One region of the Micromonospora sp. NPDC049836 genome, then DNA from elsewhere that is predicted to be linked to it. Evidence: riboswitches for the same ligand, from Rfam matches in the RefSeq annotation. Region 1 holds a riboswitch; the other holds the start of a gene.
The links. A riboswitch is a leader RNA that binds a small molecule or an ion and turns the genes downstream of it on or off. The one in region 1 is predicted to bind thiamine pyrophosphate.
Positions count from the first base shown of each region.

Region 2: it holds a riboswitch for thiamine pyrophosphate, as region 1 does, so the genes downstream of both, thiE (thiamine phosphate synthase) here and ACIBPB_RS11160 (ECF transporter S component) in region 1, are expected to answer to the same signal.

Region 1 covers NZ_JBITLH010000003.1:704,570-713,124, reverse strand. Annotated here, with positions in the region: gene ACIBPB_RS11175 (hypothetical protein) at 227-469, shown strand; gene ACIBPB_RS11170 (energy-coupling factor transporter transmembrane component T family protein) at 1,015-1,815, opposite strand; gene ACIBPB_RS11165 (ABC transporter ATP-binding protein) at 1,928-3,343, opposite strand; gene ACIBPB_RS11160 (ECF transporter S component) at 3,460-4,038, opposite strand; TPP riboswitch at 4,111-4,217, opposite strand; gene ACIBPB_RS11155 (alpha/beta fold hydrolase) at 4,307-5,131, shown strand; gene ACIBPB_RS11150 (aminoglycoside N(3)-acetyltransferase) at 5,128-5,952, shown strand; gene ACIBPB_RS11145 (sugar isomerase domain-containing protein) at 5,949-6,698, shown strand; gene ACIBPB_RS11140 (DUF6328 family protein) at 6,969-7,472, shown strand; gene ACIBPB_RS11135 (acyl-CoA dehydrogenase family protein) at 7,691-8,555, shown strand, end outside.
Region 2 covers NZ_JBITLH010000005.1:350,268-358,822, reverse strand. Annotated here, with positions in the region: gene thiC (phosphomethylpyrimidine synthase ThiC) at 1-1,149, opposite strand, end outside; gene thiD (bifunctional hydroxymethylpyrimidine kinase/phosphomethylpyrimidine kinase) at 1,167-1,955, opposite strand; gene ACIBPB_RS16380 (thiamine phosphate synthase) at 1,952-2,533, opposite strand; gene ACIBPB_RS16375 (thiazole synthase) at 2,671-3,450, opposite strand; gene thiS (sulfur carrier protein ThiS) at 3,447-3,647, opposite strand; gene thiO (glycine oxidase ThiO) at 3,638-4,804, opposite strand; gene thiE (thiamine phosphate synthase) at 4,798-5,424, opposite strand; TPP riboswitch at 5,419-5,529, opposite strand; gene ACIBPB_RS16355 (DUF559 domain-containing protein) at 5,651-6,565, shown strand; gene ACIBPB_RS16350 (aldo/keto reductase) at 7,724-8,555, opposite strand, start outside.

The sequences.
Region 1 (8,555 bases):
GTAATTCGGGTGCGCGGCGGCGGGCCGCCGGTTAGCCTGCTGGCATGCGTAACTGACGCCCTTCCGCCGAGCCCGGTCCACCGCCGTACGCGCCGTGGACCCGTCCCGCTCCGGGCGTCCGCATCCTTCTCCCCGCCGCCGTCGGCCGGGTGTCTTCCTGATCGGACCTGCCGGAGCCCTCGCGCCGGGGCCGCGCCCCGGCACCCGACAGTCAGGAGGTACGCGGATGCCCGCCAAGCGCAGTCCGAAGAAGTCCCGTAAGCCGTCGCCGTCTCTGCTGGAGGTGACCCCGACGGACCTCGACGCCCTCACCGTGGCGCCGGCGGAGCCGGTGGCCGTGCCGACGCCATCCGGGGCGGCGAAGCCGGCCCCGCCGAAGGCCGGCCCGCCGGCCGGGCGCGACGCCCGCCTCGCCGGGCGCAGCCAGCGCGCCGGCCAGACCCGGTTCTACGCCTTCCGGCGCAGCTGATCCCGCCCCTCGCGGCCCGGCCCGCACGCCACGCGGTCCGGGCCGCGCCGCCCGACCCCGTCACCCCACTCTGGTTGCGCCGCCCGACTCGGCTGCGCCGCCCGACTCGGCTGCGCCGCCTGACTCGGCTGGGCGGCCTGGTCCGGCTGCGCGGGACGGTTGGCTGCCTCGCCTGACCTGGCCGCGCCGACCAATCTGGCCGCGCCGACCAATCTGCCGCGCCGGGCGGCAAGGCACAGCGCTGTCTGGCGATATGCCACTGCGGCATCTTTATGCCTGGTGGGCATATTCGGTTTGGGGGATGTCGGGCCGCCGGCGGTTGCCGTGGTGCCGGTCGGGTGGTGCCGGTCCGGCCGCGGAGACGCGGCGCGTGCCGGGCGGGGCGGTGCAGCGCTTCGAACGATATGACGCAGCGGCATATCGGGCTTGAGTGTGCCGGCCCGCCAGCGGTTGCCTCGGTGCCGGTCCGCTGAGAGTGGCTGCGGTGGCGGGCCGCCGGGCTCCACGAGGTAGCGGCTCATCGGCGGGTGGTGGGCGGGCGGCGGTCAGCCGAGCAGCGGGCGGAAGGTGCCCAGCAGCACGCTGACCGCCAGCGCCGCGGCGCCCAGCGCCCCGGCGGCCACCACCAGCAGGGTGTCCGCCCGGGTGAAGCGCTGCCGCCGGGCGACCGTGCGCGGGGTGCCCGCGTCGAAGCCGCGCGCGTCCATCGCCACGGCCAGCCGGGTACCGCGCCGGATCGCCCCGACCAGCAGGGCGAACGCCGTCGACGCGAACAGCCGCAGCTTGGCCACCGGGTTGCGGCCGGCGTCCACGCCGCGGGCCCGGCGCGCCATGCTGATCATCCGCCATTCCTGTTCGAGGAGCGGCACCAGCCGGAACGCGGCCAGCGCGCCGAGCGCGAACCGGGCCGGCGCCTTCGCGTTCTGGATCAGCGCGTCGGCCAGGTCGGTCGCGTCGGTGGTGGCGAACACGATGATCCCGGGCAGCGCCACCGCGAGCATGCGCAGCACCAGGCCCAGCGCGGTGACCAGCACCCCCTGGGTGACCAGCACCGGGCCGGCCGCGAGCAGCACCGGGCCGGACCGGTCGGCGGCGAAGAGCACCAGGGTGAGCAGGATGCCGCCGGAACCGGCGAGCAGCGGCCAGGCCCGCCGGGCGAGCACCCGGTGGCGGATGCCGAACAGCGGCAGCACCGCCAGCTCGATCCCGATGGCGATCGCCGGGGCGACCGGGTCCAGGGTGGCGATCAGCAGGAGGGAGAAGAGCAGCGCGGCGGTGAGCTTCGCCACCGGGTTGCGCCGGGCCAGCGGCGCCCCGGCCGCCGCGATCGGCTCGACGCCGATCACCGCCGGCCTCCGGTCGCCCGCCGGTCCCCGGCGACGGCCCGGTCGAACCGGGGCCGCGCCGGGCGTCGACCCGGCCACGGTGGATCGGCGGCCGGGGATCCCGCGGCGGCGCTCATCGGCGCTCCAGGGTGACGGTCCGGTCGGCCAGCGCGGCCACGAAGTCCGGGTCGTGGGTGACCGTCACGACGCCGTGGCCGGCGTCGCGCAGCTCGGCGAGGAGGTCGACCAGCTCCCGCCAGGTGCGCCGGTCCTGGCCGAAGGTCGGCTCGTCGCAGATCAGCAGGCGGGGCGCGGTGGCCAGGGCGGTCGCCACGCTCAGCCGCCGCGCCTCACCACCGGAGAGGGTGTACGGGTTGGCCCCGGCCAGCCGGTCCAGGCGCAGCCGAGCCAGCAGGGCGTCCACGGTCGCCGCCACGGCCGGCTCGGGCTGGCCGGTGCGGCGCGGCCCGAGCGCCAGCTCGTCGCGGACGCTGCCGGTGACGAACTGGTGCTCCGGGTCCTGGAAGACCGAGCCGATCCGCCGGGCCAGGGCGGGTGCCCGCCAGCGGTGCGGGGGAGCGCCGGCGTCCCGGCCGGCCAGCGCCTCGCTCGCGGTGACCGCGCCGGCGCCCGGGCGGAGCAGCCCGCCGAGCAGCAGGGCCAGGGTGGACTTGCCGGCGCCGTTGGGGCCGAGGACGGCGAGCGCCTCGCCGGCGCGTACCTCGAGGTCGGTGGGGGCCAGCCGGGGCGGCAGGCCGAGCCGGTCGGCGGTGAGCAGCACCGCGCCGGGCGTCGCGGTGGCCCGCCGGGGCGGCACGAGGCGGCCGGGCACCCAGACCCCGGCGTCGGCCAGCGCGTCGCCGTGCGCGGCGAAGACCGCCTCGGGTGAGCCGTCGGCCCGCACCCCGCCGCCGGGCTCCAGCACCACCACCCGGTCGACCAGGGGCAGCGCCTCGGCCACCCGGTGCTCGACCAGGATCAGCGTGGTGTCGGCGTCGAGCGCGTCCGCGACGGCCCGCCGGACCAGCGTGGCGCCGGCCGGGTCCAGGTTGGCGGTCGGCTCGTCGAGCAGCAGCAGCCCCGGCCGCAGGGCCAGCGCACCGGCCAGGGCGAGCCGCTGCTGTTCGCCGCCGGAGAGCGCGGCGGTGGGCCGGTCCCGGTGGTACGGGAAGCCGACCCGGCGCAGCGCCTCGTCGACCCGGGGCCAGATCTCGTCGGCGGGCACCCCGCGGTTCTCCAGCCCGAACGCGACGTCGTCGCCGCAGCGGGCCATCACGAGCTGGCTCTCCGGGTCCTGGAAGACGATGCCGACCCGTTCCCGGGCCTTACGCGGGTCGAGCCCGTCGATCTCGACGGTGCCCTCCTGCTCGCCGGAGTCCTCGGGCAGCAGGCCGGCCAGGGCGGCGAGCAGGGTGCTCTTGCCCGCCCCCGACGGCCCCAGCAGCAGCACCCGCTCGCCGGCCTCGACGCGCAGGTCGACGCCGCGTACGGCCCACTGCTTGCGGCCGGCGTGCCGCCACCCGAACCCGCGCAGGTTCACCGCACCCACCCCGCACCCCTCCTCCGGCCCGTACGGGCCCCAGCTTGGTTGATCAAGGAGCTTGCGTCCGCGGAATCGCCTCGGCCGACGCAAACTCCTTGCCCAACGCGGTCGACGGGGGACGGTCAGACGGTGGCGCGTTCCCGGCCGGCCGGGAAGCGGTCCAGGACACCGGTGTTGGCCAGGGCCCGGGTGAGGGCGACGCCGCCCAGGCCGGCCACCACCAGCGAGCTGGCCGCGGTGAGCAGGATGTACGGCAGGCGGAAGCTGCCCCACGCGGTGCCCGGGTACCAGACGAAGACGTCGTAGATCGACGCGGCCAGGCCGGCGAAGGTCGCCGCCAGCAGCGCCACCGGCAGCCGGTAGCTGCGGTACGCGAACAGCGCGAAGGCCAGTTCGGCGGCGGCCGCCTCCAGCGGACCCTGCACGACGATCGTCCAGCCCCAGCTCGTGCCGAACGCCACTGACACCAGCGCGGCCAGGGTGAGCGTGAAGAGCGCCGCGCCCGGCTTCCGGACGACCAGCGCGCCCAGCACGGCCGGCACCAGCCAGACGCCGTACAGGACGGCGCGGCCGGGCAGCGGGATGGCGTCCGCCGGTCCGTTCCAGAGCAGGCCCCAGGCCCAGAAGATGATGCCGAAGGCCACCCCGAGCACGGAGGCCACGACGATGTCGATGGTGCGCCACCGGTTGGTGCTGTCCATGGTTGCTCCCAGTTCCGTCAGGCGAACCAGGAGAAGACGCACGCCGCGCCCGGATCACCGGACGGCGGCGCGGCTGGAGGTCGACCGAACTCCCTGCGCTGGCATTACCCAGATCAGGTTCGAGGGTCTGCGGGCACCGGCCCGCACTCTCAGCGCTGTGCGCTCCCCTGTCGGATGTGAAGTTGTCTCGTCGCAGACGCTAGCACCGACCCCCACCCGCGGCCCAGCAGGGCGATCACCGGGTGGACCGGTGGGTAGGGTGGCGATCATGCGGGTCGAGGCGCGAGGTCTGACGTTCGAGGTACGCACCGGCGGCCCCGAGGACGGCGACCCCGTCCTGCTGCTGCACGGCTTCCCGCAGCACGCCGGCGAGTGGGACGACGTGGTGCCCGCCCTGCACGCCGCCGGGCTGCGCACGTACGCCCTCGACCAGCGGGGCTACGCCCCCGGGGCGCGACCGGCGGCCGTCGAGGCGTACCGGATCCCGGAGCTGGTGGCGGACGCGGCCGCCGTGCTCGACGCGCTCGGGGTGACCCGCGCGCACCTGGTCGGCCACGACTGGGGCGCGATCGTGGCGTGGGGGCTGGCGGCGGCCCACCCGGAGCGGGTCCGCACCCTCACCGCGGTCTCGGTGCCGCACCCGGCCGCGATGGGGCACGCGCTCGCCACCGACCCGCGGCAGAAGGCCCGCTCCGCCTACATCGCCCTGTTCCGGCGGCCCGGCAAGGCGGAGAAGGTGCTGCTCGCGCTGCACGCCGCCACCCTGCGCCGGATGCTCTCCGGGGTCGGCGACGCCGCCCGGGTGGCCCGCTACGCCGACCCGATGCGGGAGCCGGGCGCGCTGACCGCCGCGCTGAACTGGTACCGGGCCATGTCGGGCGCGGACATGAAGGCCGTCGGGCCGGTGGACGTGCCGACCACCTTCGTCTGGAGCGACCGGGACATCGCGATCGGCCGGACCGCCGCCGAAGCCTGCGCCGGCCACGTGACCGGCGACTACCGCTTCGTGACGCTGACCGGCGTGACGCACTGGATCCCCGACGAGGCCCCGGCCCCGCTGGCCGAGGCGATCCTCGCCCGCGCCGGCCGGTGAGCGCCACCGCCGGGCCGGCCCGCCCGCACACCCGCCCGCACACCCGCGCGTCGCTCGCCGCCCAGCTCCGCGCCCTCGGCGTACGCCCCGGCGGGACGGTCCTGGTGCACGCCGCGCTGCGCCCGCTGGGTTTCCTCTGCGGCGGCCCGGAGGCCGTGCTGCTCGCCCTGCGCGACGTGCTCGGCCCGGACGGGACGGTCGTGGTGCCCACCCACACCCCGGGGAACAGCGACCCGGCCGGCTGGACCAACCCGCCGGTGCCGCCCGACTGGTGGCCGGTGATCCGGGCGGAGCTACCCGGTTTCGATCCGGCGGTCACCCCGAGCCGGTTCATGGGCGCCTTCGCGGAGCAGGTCCGCACCTGGCCGGGCGCCCGGCGCAGCGCGCACCCGTACGTCTCGTTCGCCGCGCTCGGGCCGGCCGCCGAGCGGATCGTGGCCGGTCACCCGCTGGCCGACATGCTCGGCGAGCGTTCCCCGCTGGCCCGGCTGTACGAACTCGACGCCGACGTGCTGCTGCTCGGCGTGGACCACGGCAGCAACACCTCGCTGCACCTGGCCGAGTACCGGCAACCCGCGCCACCCCGGGAGCGTTGCGGTGCGGCCGTGCTCACCGCCGACGGCGGCCGGGACTGGGTGTGGTGGGACGACGTACGCCTCGACGAGGAGGACTTCGACCGGCTCGGCGTCGACCTGGAGGCCACCGGCGCGGTGCGGCTCGGACCGGTCGGCGACGGGACGGGACGGTTGATGAGGCAGCGGGCGGCGGTCGACTTCGCGGTGGACTGGCTGGCCCGGAACCGACGGACGGAGGAAGCATGAGCGTGAGCGCCGAGGCGTACCTGGCGGTGGTGACCGAGACGATCGGGCGGGTGGCCGCCGGGCAGCGGGAGAACGTGGCCCGGGCGGCCGAGCTGATCAGCGGATCGTTGCGCGCCGGCGGGGTGGTGCACGCGTTCGGCACCGGGCACTCCGAGGCCCTCGCCATGGAGATCGCCGGCCGGGCCGGTGGGCTGGTCCCGACCAACCGGATCGCCCTGCGGGACCTGGTCCTGTACGGCGGGGAGCCGGCCGACGTGCTCGGCCCGAAACTGGAACGCGAGCCCGCCGTGGCGCACCGCCTCTACGAGCTGGCCCCGGTCCGCCCGCAGGACGTCTTCGTGCTCGCCTCCAACTCCGGCGTCAACGGGGCGATGGTGGAGTTCGCGGCCATCGTCAAGGAGCGCGGGCACCCGCTGGTCGCGATCACCTCGGCCGCGCACTCGGCCCGGATGACCTCCCGGCACCCGAGCGGCCGCAAGCTCGCCGACTTCGCCGACGTGGTGCTCGACAACGGCGCCCCGTACGGCGACGCCACCCTGCCGCTGCCCGGCGGCGGCGCGGTCGGCGCGGTCTCCTCGATCACCGCCGCGCTGCTGGCGCAGCAGATCGTCGCGGAGGTGGTGGCCCGGCTGCTGGCCGCGGGGGAGCAGCCCCCGGTCTACCTGTCGGCCAACATCACCGGTGGCGACGAGCACAACGCCGAGTTGGAGGCCCGGTACGCCGGCCGCATCCGCCGGGGAGCGTGAGCGCCGGCGGTTTCCCCGCGAGCGCCGGGCGGCGTGGTCGGGGCGAGGGGCGGTGGTTCCGTCGTGAGCCCCGGGCGGCGAGGCCGGGGGCGGCGGGTGGTGGTTTCGTCGTGAGCCCCGGGCGGCGCGGCGGGGCGGCGGGTGGTGGTTTCGTCGTGAGCCCTGGGCGGCGCGGCGGGGGCCGGTTTCGTCGCGAGCCCGAACGGGCAAACCCTGGCTGCCGGTGGGCGACCCCCCACCGGCGTCAGGCGTCTCGCCCGGAGGTGATGGGTGTCCAAGGAGACCGAGAAGCAGCGTTGGCAGCGTAACTTCGCCGACCTGCTCCAGGAGCTGCGGGTGGCGCAGACCGGCGTGCAGATCCTCTTCGCGTTCCTGCTCACCCTGCCGTTCAGCAACGGATTCACGAGGACCACGCCGTTCCAGAAGGACGTCTACGTCGTCGCCCTGCTGGCCGCCGCCGGGGCCACCGCAATGATCATCTCACCGGTCGCCTTCCACCGGGCGCTGTTCCGGCAGGGCCGCAAGCCGGAACTGGTCCGCTTCGCCCACCTCATGGCCAGCGGCGGCCTCGGGCTCATGCTCGTCTCGATGGTCAGCGCGGTCCTGCTGATCACCGACTTCGTGCTCAGCCGGCCGATCGCCTTCCTGCTCAGCGGGATCACCGGGGCCTGGTTCCTGGCCTTCTGGGTGATCCTGCCGTTCGCCCGGCGCAACTGGGGTGAGGACGACATCGACGACGAGGAGGACGATCCGCAGGTGCTGGTCGGCGACTGAGCCGCCCGGCACGGCGGCGCCGCGCTGCCCGGCCCGGTGGCGGTCGCCGTGCTCGGGCTGCCCGGCCGGGTGCTGGTCGCCGGATCCACGGCGTGCCGGGTGCGCCGGGTCCCGCCAAATCGGACGTGCCGCTGACGCTACCCCTGGGTAACACCCGGGAGTAGCGTCGATTTCGTCGCACGTCGACGCAGCCGGACCGAGGTCTCCAGGAGGCAGCCGTGACCACGACACAGAACAGTCGACCCGACCCCGCCGGACACGGTGGCCCCACCGGGCGGGTGGCGCCCATCGACGATCCCGGACCGCCGGCCGGCAGCGCCGCGGCCGTCGACGCCGCGGGCGGGGCCGGTCCGCTGCCCTCGGAGGCCGGACAGGTCTCCGAGAAGGAGGCCCGCCAGGTCGCCGAGGCGGCCCGGGAGGCAGCCTGGGACCGGCCCAGCTTCGGCAAGGAACTCTTCCTCGGCCGGTTCCAGCTCGACCTGATCAACCCGTGGCCGCGCGCCGACCCGGACGACACCGCCCGGGCCGAGGAGTTCCTCGCCGCGTTCGGGGCGTACCTGGACGCCGAGGTGGACGGTGCCGCCATCGAACGGGACGCGCGGATCCCCGACGAGGTGTTCCACGGGATGGCCCGGCTCGGCGCGTTCGGCATGAAGATCGACCGCAAGTACGGCGGCCTCGGGCTGAGCAACCTGCACTACTGCCGGGCGCTGATGCGGGCCGGCTCGGTCAACCCGGCGATCGGCGCGCTGCTCTCGGCGCACCAGTCGATCGGCGTGCCGCAGCCGCTGAAGATGTTCGGCACGCCCGAGCAGAAGCAGCACTTCCTGCCCCGGCTGGCCGCCGGTGAGGTCTCCGCGTTCCTGCTCACCGAGCCCGACGTCGGCTCCGACCCGGCCCGGCTGGCCACCACGGCCGAGCCGACCGAGGACGGCACCGGCTACCGGCTCAACGGGGTGAAGCTCTGGGCCACCAACGGCACGGTCGCCACCCTCCTCGTGGTGATGGCCCGGGTGCCGGCCGCCGAGGGGCGTCGCGGCGGCATCACCGCCTTCGTCGTGGAGGGCGACAGCGAAGGCATCA
Region 2 (8,555 bases), on a different contig from region 1:
GGTGATGTGGTCGTACGCGGGCGCGATGTCGGTGGTCAGCGGCCCGAGCGTGTAGAACGGCGCCTCGTGGCACCACTCCTGCTGGCGGTCCACGTTCTCCTTGATCTTGTGCATCGGCACGTGCCCCGGACCCTCGATCATCACCTGGACGTCGTGGGCCCAGGCGACCTTCGTCAGCTCACCGAGCGTGCGTAGCTCGGCGAACTGCGCCTCGTCGTTGGCGTCCGCGATGGAGCCGGGGCGCAGCCCGTCGCCGAGGGAGAACGTCACGTCGTACTTCGCGAGCAGCGCACACAGCTCCTCGAAGTTGGTGTAGAGGAAGTTCTCCTCGTGGTGCGCCAGGCACCAGGCCGCCATGATCGAGCCGCCCCGGGACACGATCCCGGTGACCCGGTCCACGGCCAGCGGCACGTACGGCAGCAGCACCCCGGCGTGCACGGTCATGTAGTCGACGCCCTGCTCGGCCTGCTCGATCACGGTGTCCCGGAACACCGCCCAGCTCAACTTCACCGGGTCGCCGCCGACCTTCTCCAGCGCCTGGTAGATCGGCACGGTGCCGATCGGCACCGGCGAGTTGCGCACGATCGCCTCGCGGGTCTCGTGGATCCGCTTGCCGGTGGAGAGGTCCATCACGGTGTCCGCGCCCCACCGGGTGGCCCAGGTCAGCTTCTCCACCTCCTCGGCGACCGACGAGCTGACCGCCGAGGTGCCGATGTTGGCGTTCACCTTGACCAGGAACGCCCGCCCGATGATCGCCGGCTCGCACTCCGGGTGGTTGACGTTGAGCGGCAGCACCGCCCGCCCGGCGGCGATCTCGTCCCGGACGAACTCCGGCGCGACGCCCTCCCGGATCGCCACGAACTCCATCTCCGGGGTGACGATCCCGGCCCGGGCGTAGCCGAGCTGCGTCGGGCGCTTCCCGTCGACGCCGGCCAGCGGGGTGCCCGCGCCCCGCACGGGGGCGACGTCGCCCCGGGCGGCGATCCACGGCCCGCGCAGCGGCGGCAGCCCGACCGCCGGGTCCGAGCCCGGGCCCGAGGTGTCGTAGAGCCGCACCGGGGGGTTGTCCCCGGCCAGTTCCACCTCGGCGAACGGCACCCGGAGGTCCGGCCGCGACCCCTCCACGTAGACCTTGCGTCGTGCCTGCATGACAGCCTCCCTGTCGCTCATGCGGACCAGCCGAAGTGGTCCAGCGGGCCGCGTCCCGCGCCCAGCGCCCAGTCGCGCGCGCCGGTCAGCGCGCGGGTCACGTACTCCTTCGCGGCGGCGACCGCGACCGGCACCGGATCGCCCGCCGCCAGCCGGACCGCGATCGCCGCCGAGAACGAGCAGCCGGTGCCGTGGTTGTGCCGGGTCGCCACCCGGGGCGCGCGCAGCAGCGTGGTCCGGCCCGCGCCGGCCAGCACGTCCACCGACTCGCCGCCGGCGTCCACGTCACCGCCGGTCACCACCACGTGCGCCGGGCCCGCGGCCGCCAGCGTCTCGGCCGCCGCGACCATCTCCTCGACCGTGCCCACCGGGCGTCCGGTGAGGGCCGCGGCCTCCGCGCGGTTCGGCGTCGCCACCTCGGCGTACGGCAGCAGCCGCTCGACCGCCTCCACCACGCCGAGCCGGTGTCCACTGGTGGCGACCAGCACCGGGTCGACGACCAGCCGGGGCAGCCGCCCGGCCCGCGCCGCCTCGGCCACCGCGCCGGCGACCGCCGGGCTGCCGAGCATGCCGGTCTTCACCGCCCGGACGTCGAAGTCGCCGAGCACGCTGTCGAGCTGGTCGCGCACGGTCTGCGGGGGCAGCGGCAGGACGGCGTCCACGCCCCGGGTGTTCTGGGCGGTGACGGCGGTGAGCACGCTGGCGCCGTACGCGCCGAGGGCGGCGAAGACCTTGAGATCGGCCTGGATGCCGGCGCCGCCGCCGGAGTCTGATCCGGCGATGGTGAGGACTGTCCTCGGGGTCACGTCGCTCCCTGGGCTGTGGTGGTGGGCCGCGGCCGGTCGTGGGCCGCCGCGCTGAGGGTGGCGGCGGCCGCGGTGGGCCGCTCGGCGCGCATGATCGCGCCGAGCACGGCGACCCCGCTGGCGCCGGCCGCGACGCACGCCCGGACCTGGTCCGGGGTCTCGATGCCGCCCAGGGCGAGCACCGGTACCGGACAGACCCGGATCAGCTCGCGCAGCCCGGCCGGGTGCAGGGGTGGGCCGTAGCCGGGTTTCGTTCTCGTCGGGAAGACCGGCGACAGGGTCACGTAGTCCTCGGTGCTGAGGCGGGCCAGCTCGGTGGTGTCGTGGCAGGACCGGCCGACCAGGGCGACGGGCGGCGGCGGGTACGGGCCGGCGGCGGGCAGGTGCACGGCGTCGCCGCCGAGCGGGTCCGGGCCGGCGACGATCAGCCGGCCGCCGGCCCCGGTGAGGATCGCGCGCAGTTCGCCGGCGAGGGCGGCCCGCTCGGCCCGCGGCAGGTCCTTGTCCCGCAGCACCACCCAGCGCACTCCCCCGGCCACGGCCGCCTCGACGACCTCGGCCAGGGGTCGCCGGGCCATCCGCCGGTCGGTCAGCAGCACCACGCCCGACGGCAGCTCGCGAGCGCCCGACGAGATCGTGGCGGAGGCCGGCCCCGCCGGCCGTACCCGGCCGGCGGCTCCGCCCGTCGCGCGGGCGGCCATGCCGGGCGGCGCCGTCACAGCTCGGGCCGTCCGTCGTCGGGGGTGGAGGCCAGGGCGTGGAAACGACGGGGGATCCGCCCGGCCCCGTACGCCAGCCGCCCGGCCCGCACGGCGTGCCGCATCGCGGTGGCCATCGCCACCGGGTCGGCGGCCCGGGTCACCGCGCTGGCCAGCAGCACCCCGTCACAGCCCAGCTCCATGGCGAGCGCCGCGTCGGAGGCGGTGCCGATGCCGGCGTCGAGGATCACCGGCACGGCCACGGCCTGCCGGATCAGCCGGATGTGATGCGGGTTGCCCACGCCCAGCCCGGAGCCGATCGGCGCCCCCGCCGGCATCACCGCCGCGCAGCCCACGTCGGCCAGCCGCCGGGCCAGGACCGGATCGTCCGACGTGTACGGCAGCACGGTGAACCCGTCCGCCACCAGCTCCTCGGCGGCGCGCAGCAGCTCCACCCCGTCCGGCAGCAGCGTGCGCTCGTCGCCGATGACCTCGAGTTTCACCCAGTCGGTCGCGAACGCGTCGCGGGCCAGCCGGGCCACCTTCACCGCCTCGGCCGCGGTGTGGCAGCCCGCCGTGTTCGGCAGCAGCCGTACCCCGCACCGTTCCAGCAGGTCGAGCAGGCCACCGGCGCTGCCCGGCGCGGTGTCGACCCGGCGCAGCGCCAGGGTGACCAGTTCGGTGCCGGAGGCCCGGATCGCCTGTTCCAGCACGTGCAGGTTGGCCGCGCCGCCGGTGCCGAGGACGAGCCGGGAGCCGAGGGTGACCCCGCCGATCTCCAGGGGCATGCCGCTCACCCGCCCTGCGCGGCGCTGAGCACCTCGACCCGGTCACCGTCGCGCAGCACGGTGGCCGGCCAGCCGCCGCGGGGTACCACCTCGCCGTTGACCGCGACCGCGAGGCCACGCTCCTGGGTGGTGACCGCGCGGACCAGCTCGGCGACGGTGACGCCGACCGGCAGGTCCCGCCCCGCGCCGTTGACGATCAGTCGCACGTCTCCTCCTCGGTGTCGGATGGGGCCCGGACCGGTCCGGTCCGGCCGGCGAACCGGGCCGCGCCGAAGGGCGCGAGCAGCGGGTCCGGCTCGCCGGTGACGACCAGCTCGGCGACCAGGTCGGCGGTGACCGGGGTGAGCACGATGCCGTGCCGGTGGTGCCCGGTGGCGACGAGCACGCCGGGGCGGCCGGGCAGCGCCCCGATGATCGGCGCGTTGTCCGGCGTGCCGGGCCGCCACCCGGCCGCCGCCTCCACCAGCTCGTACTCGGCCAGTTCGGGGACCAGGTCGACGGCGGCGCGGAGCAGCCGCAGCACCGCCCCCGCGGTCACCACGGTGTCGGCGCGCTCCTCGACGGTCGCCCCGACCACCACCTCGCCGCTGTCCCGGGGCACCAGGTAGACCGGCTCGCCGTCGGCGTACCCCCGGATCACGTGCCGGAAGCCGGGCGGACCGCCACCGGGCGCGCGGAGCCGGAGCACCTGCCCCTTCACCGGCCGGACCGGGAGGCCGGTGAGCGCCGCCGCGCCGCAGCCGGCCGCCACCACGACGACCCGGGCGGCCAGCTCGGACAGCGCGCCGACCGCCGCCGGTCGCAGCACCGCGCCGGCCCGCTCGGCCGCCGTGCGCAGCGCGGCGACCAGCCGGCGCGGGTCGACCTGGTGGTCGCCGGGTGCGAGCGCGCCGCCGCGCACCCGGGGCGCCAGCGCCGGCTCGCGGTCCCGCAGCTCCGAGGGGCGCAGCGGCCTGATCGGCAGCCCCAGACCCTGCTGGTACGACCAGAGCCGGCCCGCCTCGGCCAGGTCGTCGGCGGTGAGCCCGACCACCAGGGTGCCGTCGGTGCGGTACCCGAGGTCGGCGCCGGCGGCCCCGGCCAGCTCGGCGGCGAAGCCGGGCCAGCGGGCGGCGGACTCGGTGAGCAGCCCGGTCAGCTCCCGCTCCCCGAAGTACGCCTCGGCGACCGGCGCCAGCATCCCGGCCGCCACCCGCGACGCGCCGGAGCCCGGCGCCGGGTCGTGCACGCTCACCCGCAGCCCGCGCTGCGCGCACCGCCACGCGATCGCCAGCCCCACCGGCCCCGCCCCGACCACCGCCACGTCGGCCTCGACGGTGCCCCGGCCGACGTCGCCGGTGCTGCCCGCGCCCCCGCTCAGCACGTCAACGCCCGGAGCAGCTCGGCCGTCGCCCCGGCCGGATCGGCGGCGGCCGACAGCGCCCCGACCACCGCCACCCCGTACGCCCCGGCGGCCCGCAGCGCCGGCACCGACGCGGCGGTCACCCCGCCGATCGCGATCACCGGCACGCTCACGGCCCCGGCGACCGCGCGGATCCCCGCGGGGCCGATCGGGTCGGGCAGCCCGGACTTGGTCGTGGTGGCGTAGCACGGCCCCACGCCGAGGTAGCTGGCCCCGGCGGCGACCGCCGCGGCGGCGGTGACCGGCTCCCGGGCTGTCGCGCCGAGCACGGCGGCGGCACCGAGCACCCGGCGGGCGGCGGGCACCGGCAGATCGTCCGCGCCCACGTGCCCGCCGTCGGCGGCCACCGCCAGCGCCACGTGCAGCCGGTCGTTGACCAGGCAGGTCGCCCCGTACGGCCGGCACAGCCCGGCCACCCGCCGGGCCAGCTCGTACGCCTCCCGGTCGGTGGCGTCGTCGGCCACCCGGACCTGGACCACCAGTTCGGCGCCGGCCACCGGCAGCGCGGCCCGCAGCACGCCGAGGGGGTCCCGACCGGGCCGGGTGTCGGTGATCAGATGCAGTCGCCCCAGGGACGGCACGGCAACACTCCTCCCTGCGCCGGCATTACCCGGATCAGGTTCAACGGTCGGGGGCTGTCAGCCCCCCTCTCAGCCCGGTCCGCACCGGGCTCCCGTGGGTCACTTGCGGCCTACCGTACGGCGTTCCCCGGCGATCCGCCAAGGGCGGGTGACACTTTTCCCACCCACCGTCCGGAGTGGAGGGCGGGGACGGCGAGTGACCTTCCGGTCACGTCATGCTGTCCGGATGCCCTCGCCTGCCCGCGTTCCGCGCCGGTTGTCGTTCCTGCCGTTCCGCGGCAGCGTCGCCGTCGCCGAGGGCCAGCTGACCTGGGCGATGGTGCGCGGGCCGGCCTGGCGGCGGCTGCTGCCCGATGTCTACGTGCACCGCGACGGCCACCGCCCGGACGACCACCGGATGTGGTGCGAGGCCGTCGCCCTGCGCCTGCCGCCCGGTGCCGCCGTCGCCGGGCGCAGCGCCGCGTACCTGTGGGGCGTCGACCTGCTCGAACCAGCCGCCCCGGTCACCGTGCTGCTGCCCCGGACGGCCCGGCTGCGCCCGCATCCCCGGGTACGCGTCGTCCGCTCGGTGCTGCCGGACAGCGACCGGACCCGGTTCGCCGGGCTACCGGTCACCACGGCCCTGCGCACCGCCTTCGACCTCGGCCGGCAGGCCCCACGCACGGACGCGCTGGTCGCCGTCGACGCGCTGCTGCACCGGCGGGTGGTCAAACTGACCGACCTCCGGGCGTACGCCGCGGCGCGGTCCGGCTGGCCGGGCACCAGGCTGCTCCGGGAGGTGCTGGCGCTCGCGGAGCCGCTGAGCGAATCTCCGATGGAGACCCGGCTCCGGCTGCTCCTGCTCGACGCCGGGCTCGGGCCGCTCGTCGCCCAGCACGACGTGCTCGACGCCCGGGGCCGCTTCGTCGGACGGGTGGACCTCGCCTGGCCGGCCCGCCGCGTCGCGGTCGAGTACGACGGCGACCACCACCGGGAACGCGCCCACTTCCGCCAGGACGTCGCCCGCCTCAACGCGCTCCGGGCGGCCGGCTGGCTGGTCCTCCGCTTCACCGCCGACGACGTGCTCCGCCACCCGCGCGCCACCGTCGCCCTGGTCCGCCAGGCCCTCGCCGAACGTGCCGCCACCGCACGCCACCCCTGACCCTGGCCGCCCGCCCCGCCGCGCGCCGCCGCTGAGCGGCACAGCGTCGCCGCCGGTGTCGCGCTGTGCGTACCCCGGGCCGCTCGGCGATGACGCCGATCTGGCCGGTCACCGCAGGCAGCGCGTGCGACCACCGACCACCAACCACGATGGACATCACGGCCCGCTGTGATGTCCACAGCGCTCACACCTCCCGTCTCGCCCGCCGCGTTTGCGCTCTGCCGCTTCGCGCCCCGCTCTGCTCAGCCGCCGCGCTGCTCAGCCGCCCGCGCTGCTCACCCGCCCGCTCTGCTCAGCCACCCGCTCTGCTCAGCCACCCGCTCTGCTCAGCCACCCGCTCTGCTCAGGCTCCCGCCCACGCCCTGCTCTGCGCCCGCTCAGTTCAGGCATCCGCCCACTCAGGCGTCCGGCCCCACGCCGTACCCCGTCCAGCGCCCAACCGGACGTCGTCGGTGGAACGCTATGGAGGTCAAAGAACGCTCTTGACCTCCATAGCGTTCCACCCGCTCCCGTGCCGTTCGGCCGCCGACCCGCTCAGCGTCCCGTCCCACGCGGCGCCCGGCCCAACGGGCCGACCGGAGGCAATCGGTGGATCACCATGGACGCCACAAGCGCGCCTTGGCGCCATCAGCGCCCAACCCGCCCGCCCGGTCCCCCCCGGCCACTCACGGCACCCACCGGGCCGGCCAACAGAGACCACCGGTGGAACACCATGGAGGTCAAAGAGCGCTTTTGACCTCCATGGTGTTCCACCGAGGCCGTCACTCGACGGCGTGCCCGGCCGGCGGCGGCCCAGCACCCAACTCGCAGAGCCCAGCGCCCGGTCCGTCGAGCGAAAGACCCCGCCGCGGGGTCAGCACCCGGGCCGTCGAACGAAAAGGCCAGCGACAGGGCCCACGCCCGGTCCGTCGGGCGAAGGACCCGCCCGCAGCAGAGCAGCACCCAACTCGCAGAGCCCAGCGCCCATTCGGTAGAGCGAGAGACCCGCCCGCAGGGCCGACGACCCCGCCCACAGCGCCAGTGAGCCCGTACGCCGAGGGTCGGGCCGCCCAGGAGCAACCGGCACGCAGGGCGCAACGGGCCCGGCCGGCGTGGCCCGGGGGTGGAAAGCAGGCTGCCCCGGTGCCGGAGACGGCACCGGGGCAGCGCTGAGCCCGGTCAGAGCAGGGCGTCGAGGGCGTCCAGGTCCTCGTCGGTGGGCTGCCAGGTGCCCGCCTCGGCGTTGGCGCGTACCTGCTCGGGGGTGGTGGCGCCGGCGATCACGGAGGTCACCGCCGGCCGGGCGGCCAACCCGCCGATGGCCACCTGGAGCATGCTGAGCCCGCGCTCGGCCGCGTACGCCTCAACCGCCTCGATGGTGTCCCAGTCGGCCGCGGCGAGCCGCTCGGCGTACCGGCCGCCACCGGCGAGCCGGCTGCCGGCCGGGGGCGTCTCGTTCCGCTTGTACTTGCCGGTGAGCAGCCCGTTGGCGAGCGGGAAGAACGGCAGCATGCCCAGGCCGAACCGCTCGCAGGCGGGGATGACCTCGGTCTCCACGCTCCGCTCCAGCAGCGAGTAGTGGTTCTGCGCGGAGACGAAGCGGGTACGGCCCTGGGACGACGCGGTCCAGTCGGCGTCGGCGATCTGCCAGCCGGCGAAGTTCGAGTTGCCGAGGTAGCGCACCTTGCCGGCGCGGACCAGGTCGTCCAGGGCGGCGAGGGTCTCGTCGATCGGCGTACCGGGGTCCGGCTCGTGCATCTGGTAGAGGTCGATGTGATCGGTGCCGAGGCGGCGCAGCGACGCCTCGACCGCGCGGGCGATGTACCGGCGGGCGCCCCGGGCGCCGTGGTCGGGGCCGTTGAGGCCGTGCATGTCCATGCCGAACTTGGTGGCGACCACCACGTCGTCCCGGCGCCCCTTCAGCGCCTCGCCCAGCAGTTCCTCGGAGCCGCCCTGCGGCTCGCCGTAGATGTCGGCGGTGTCGAAGAAGTTGATCCCGGCGTCGAGCGCG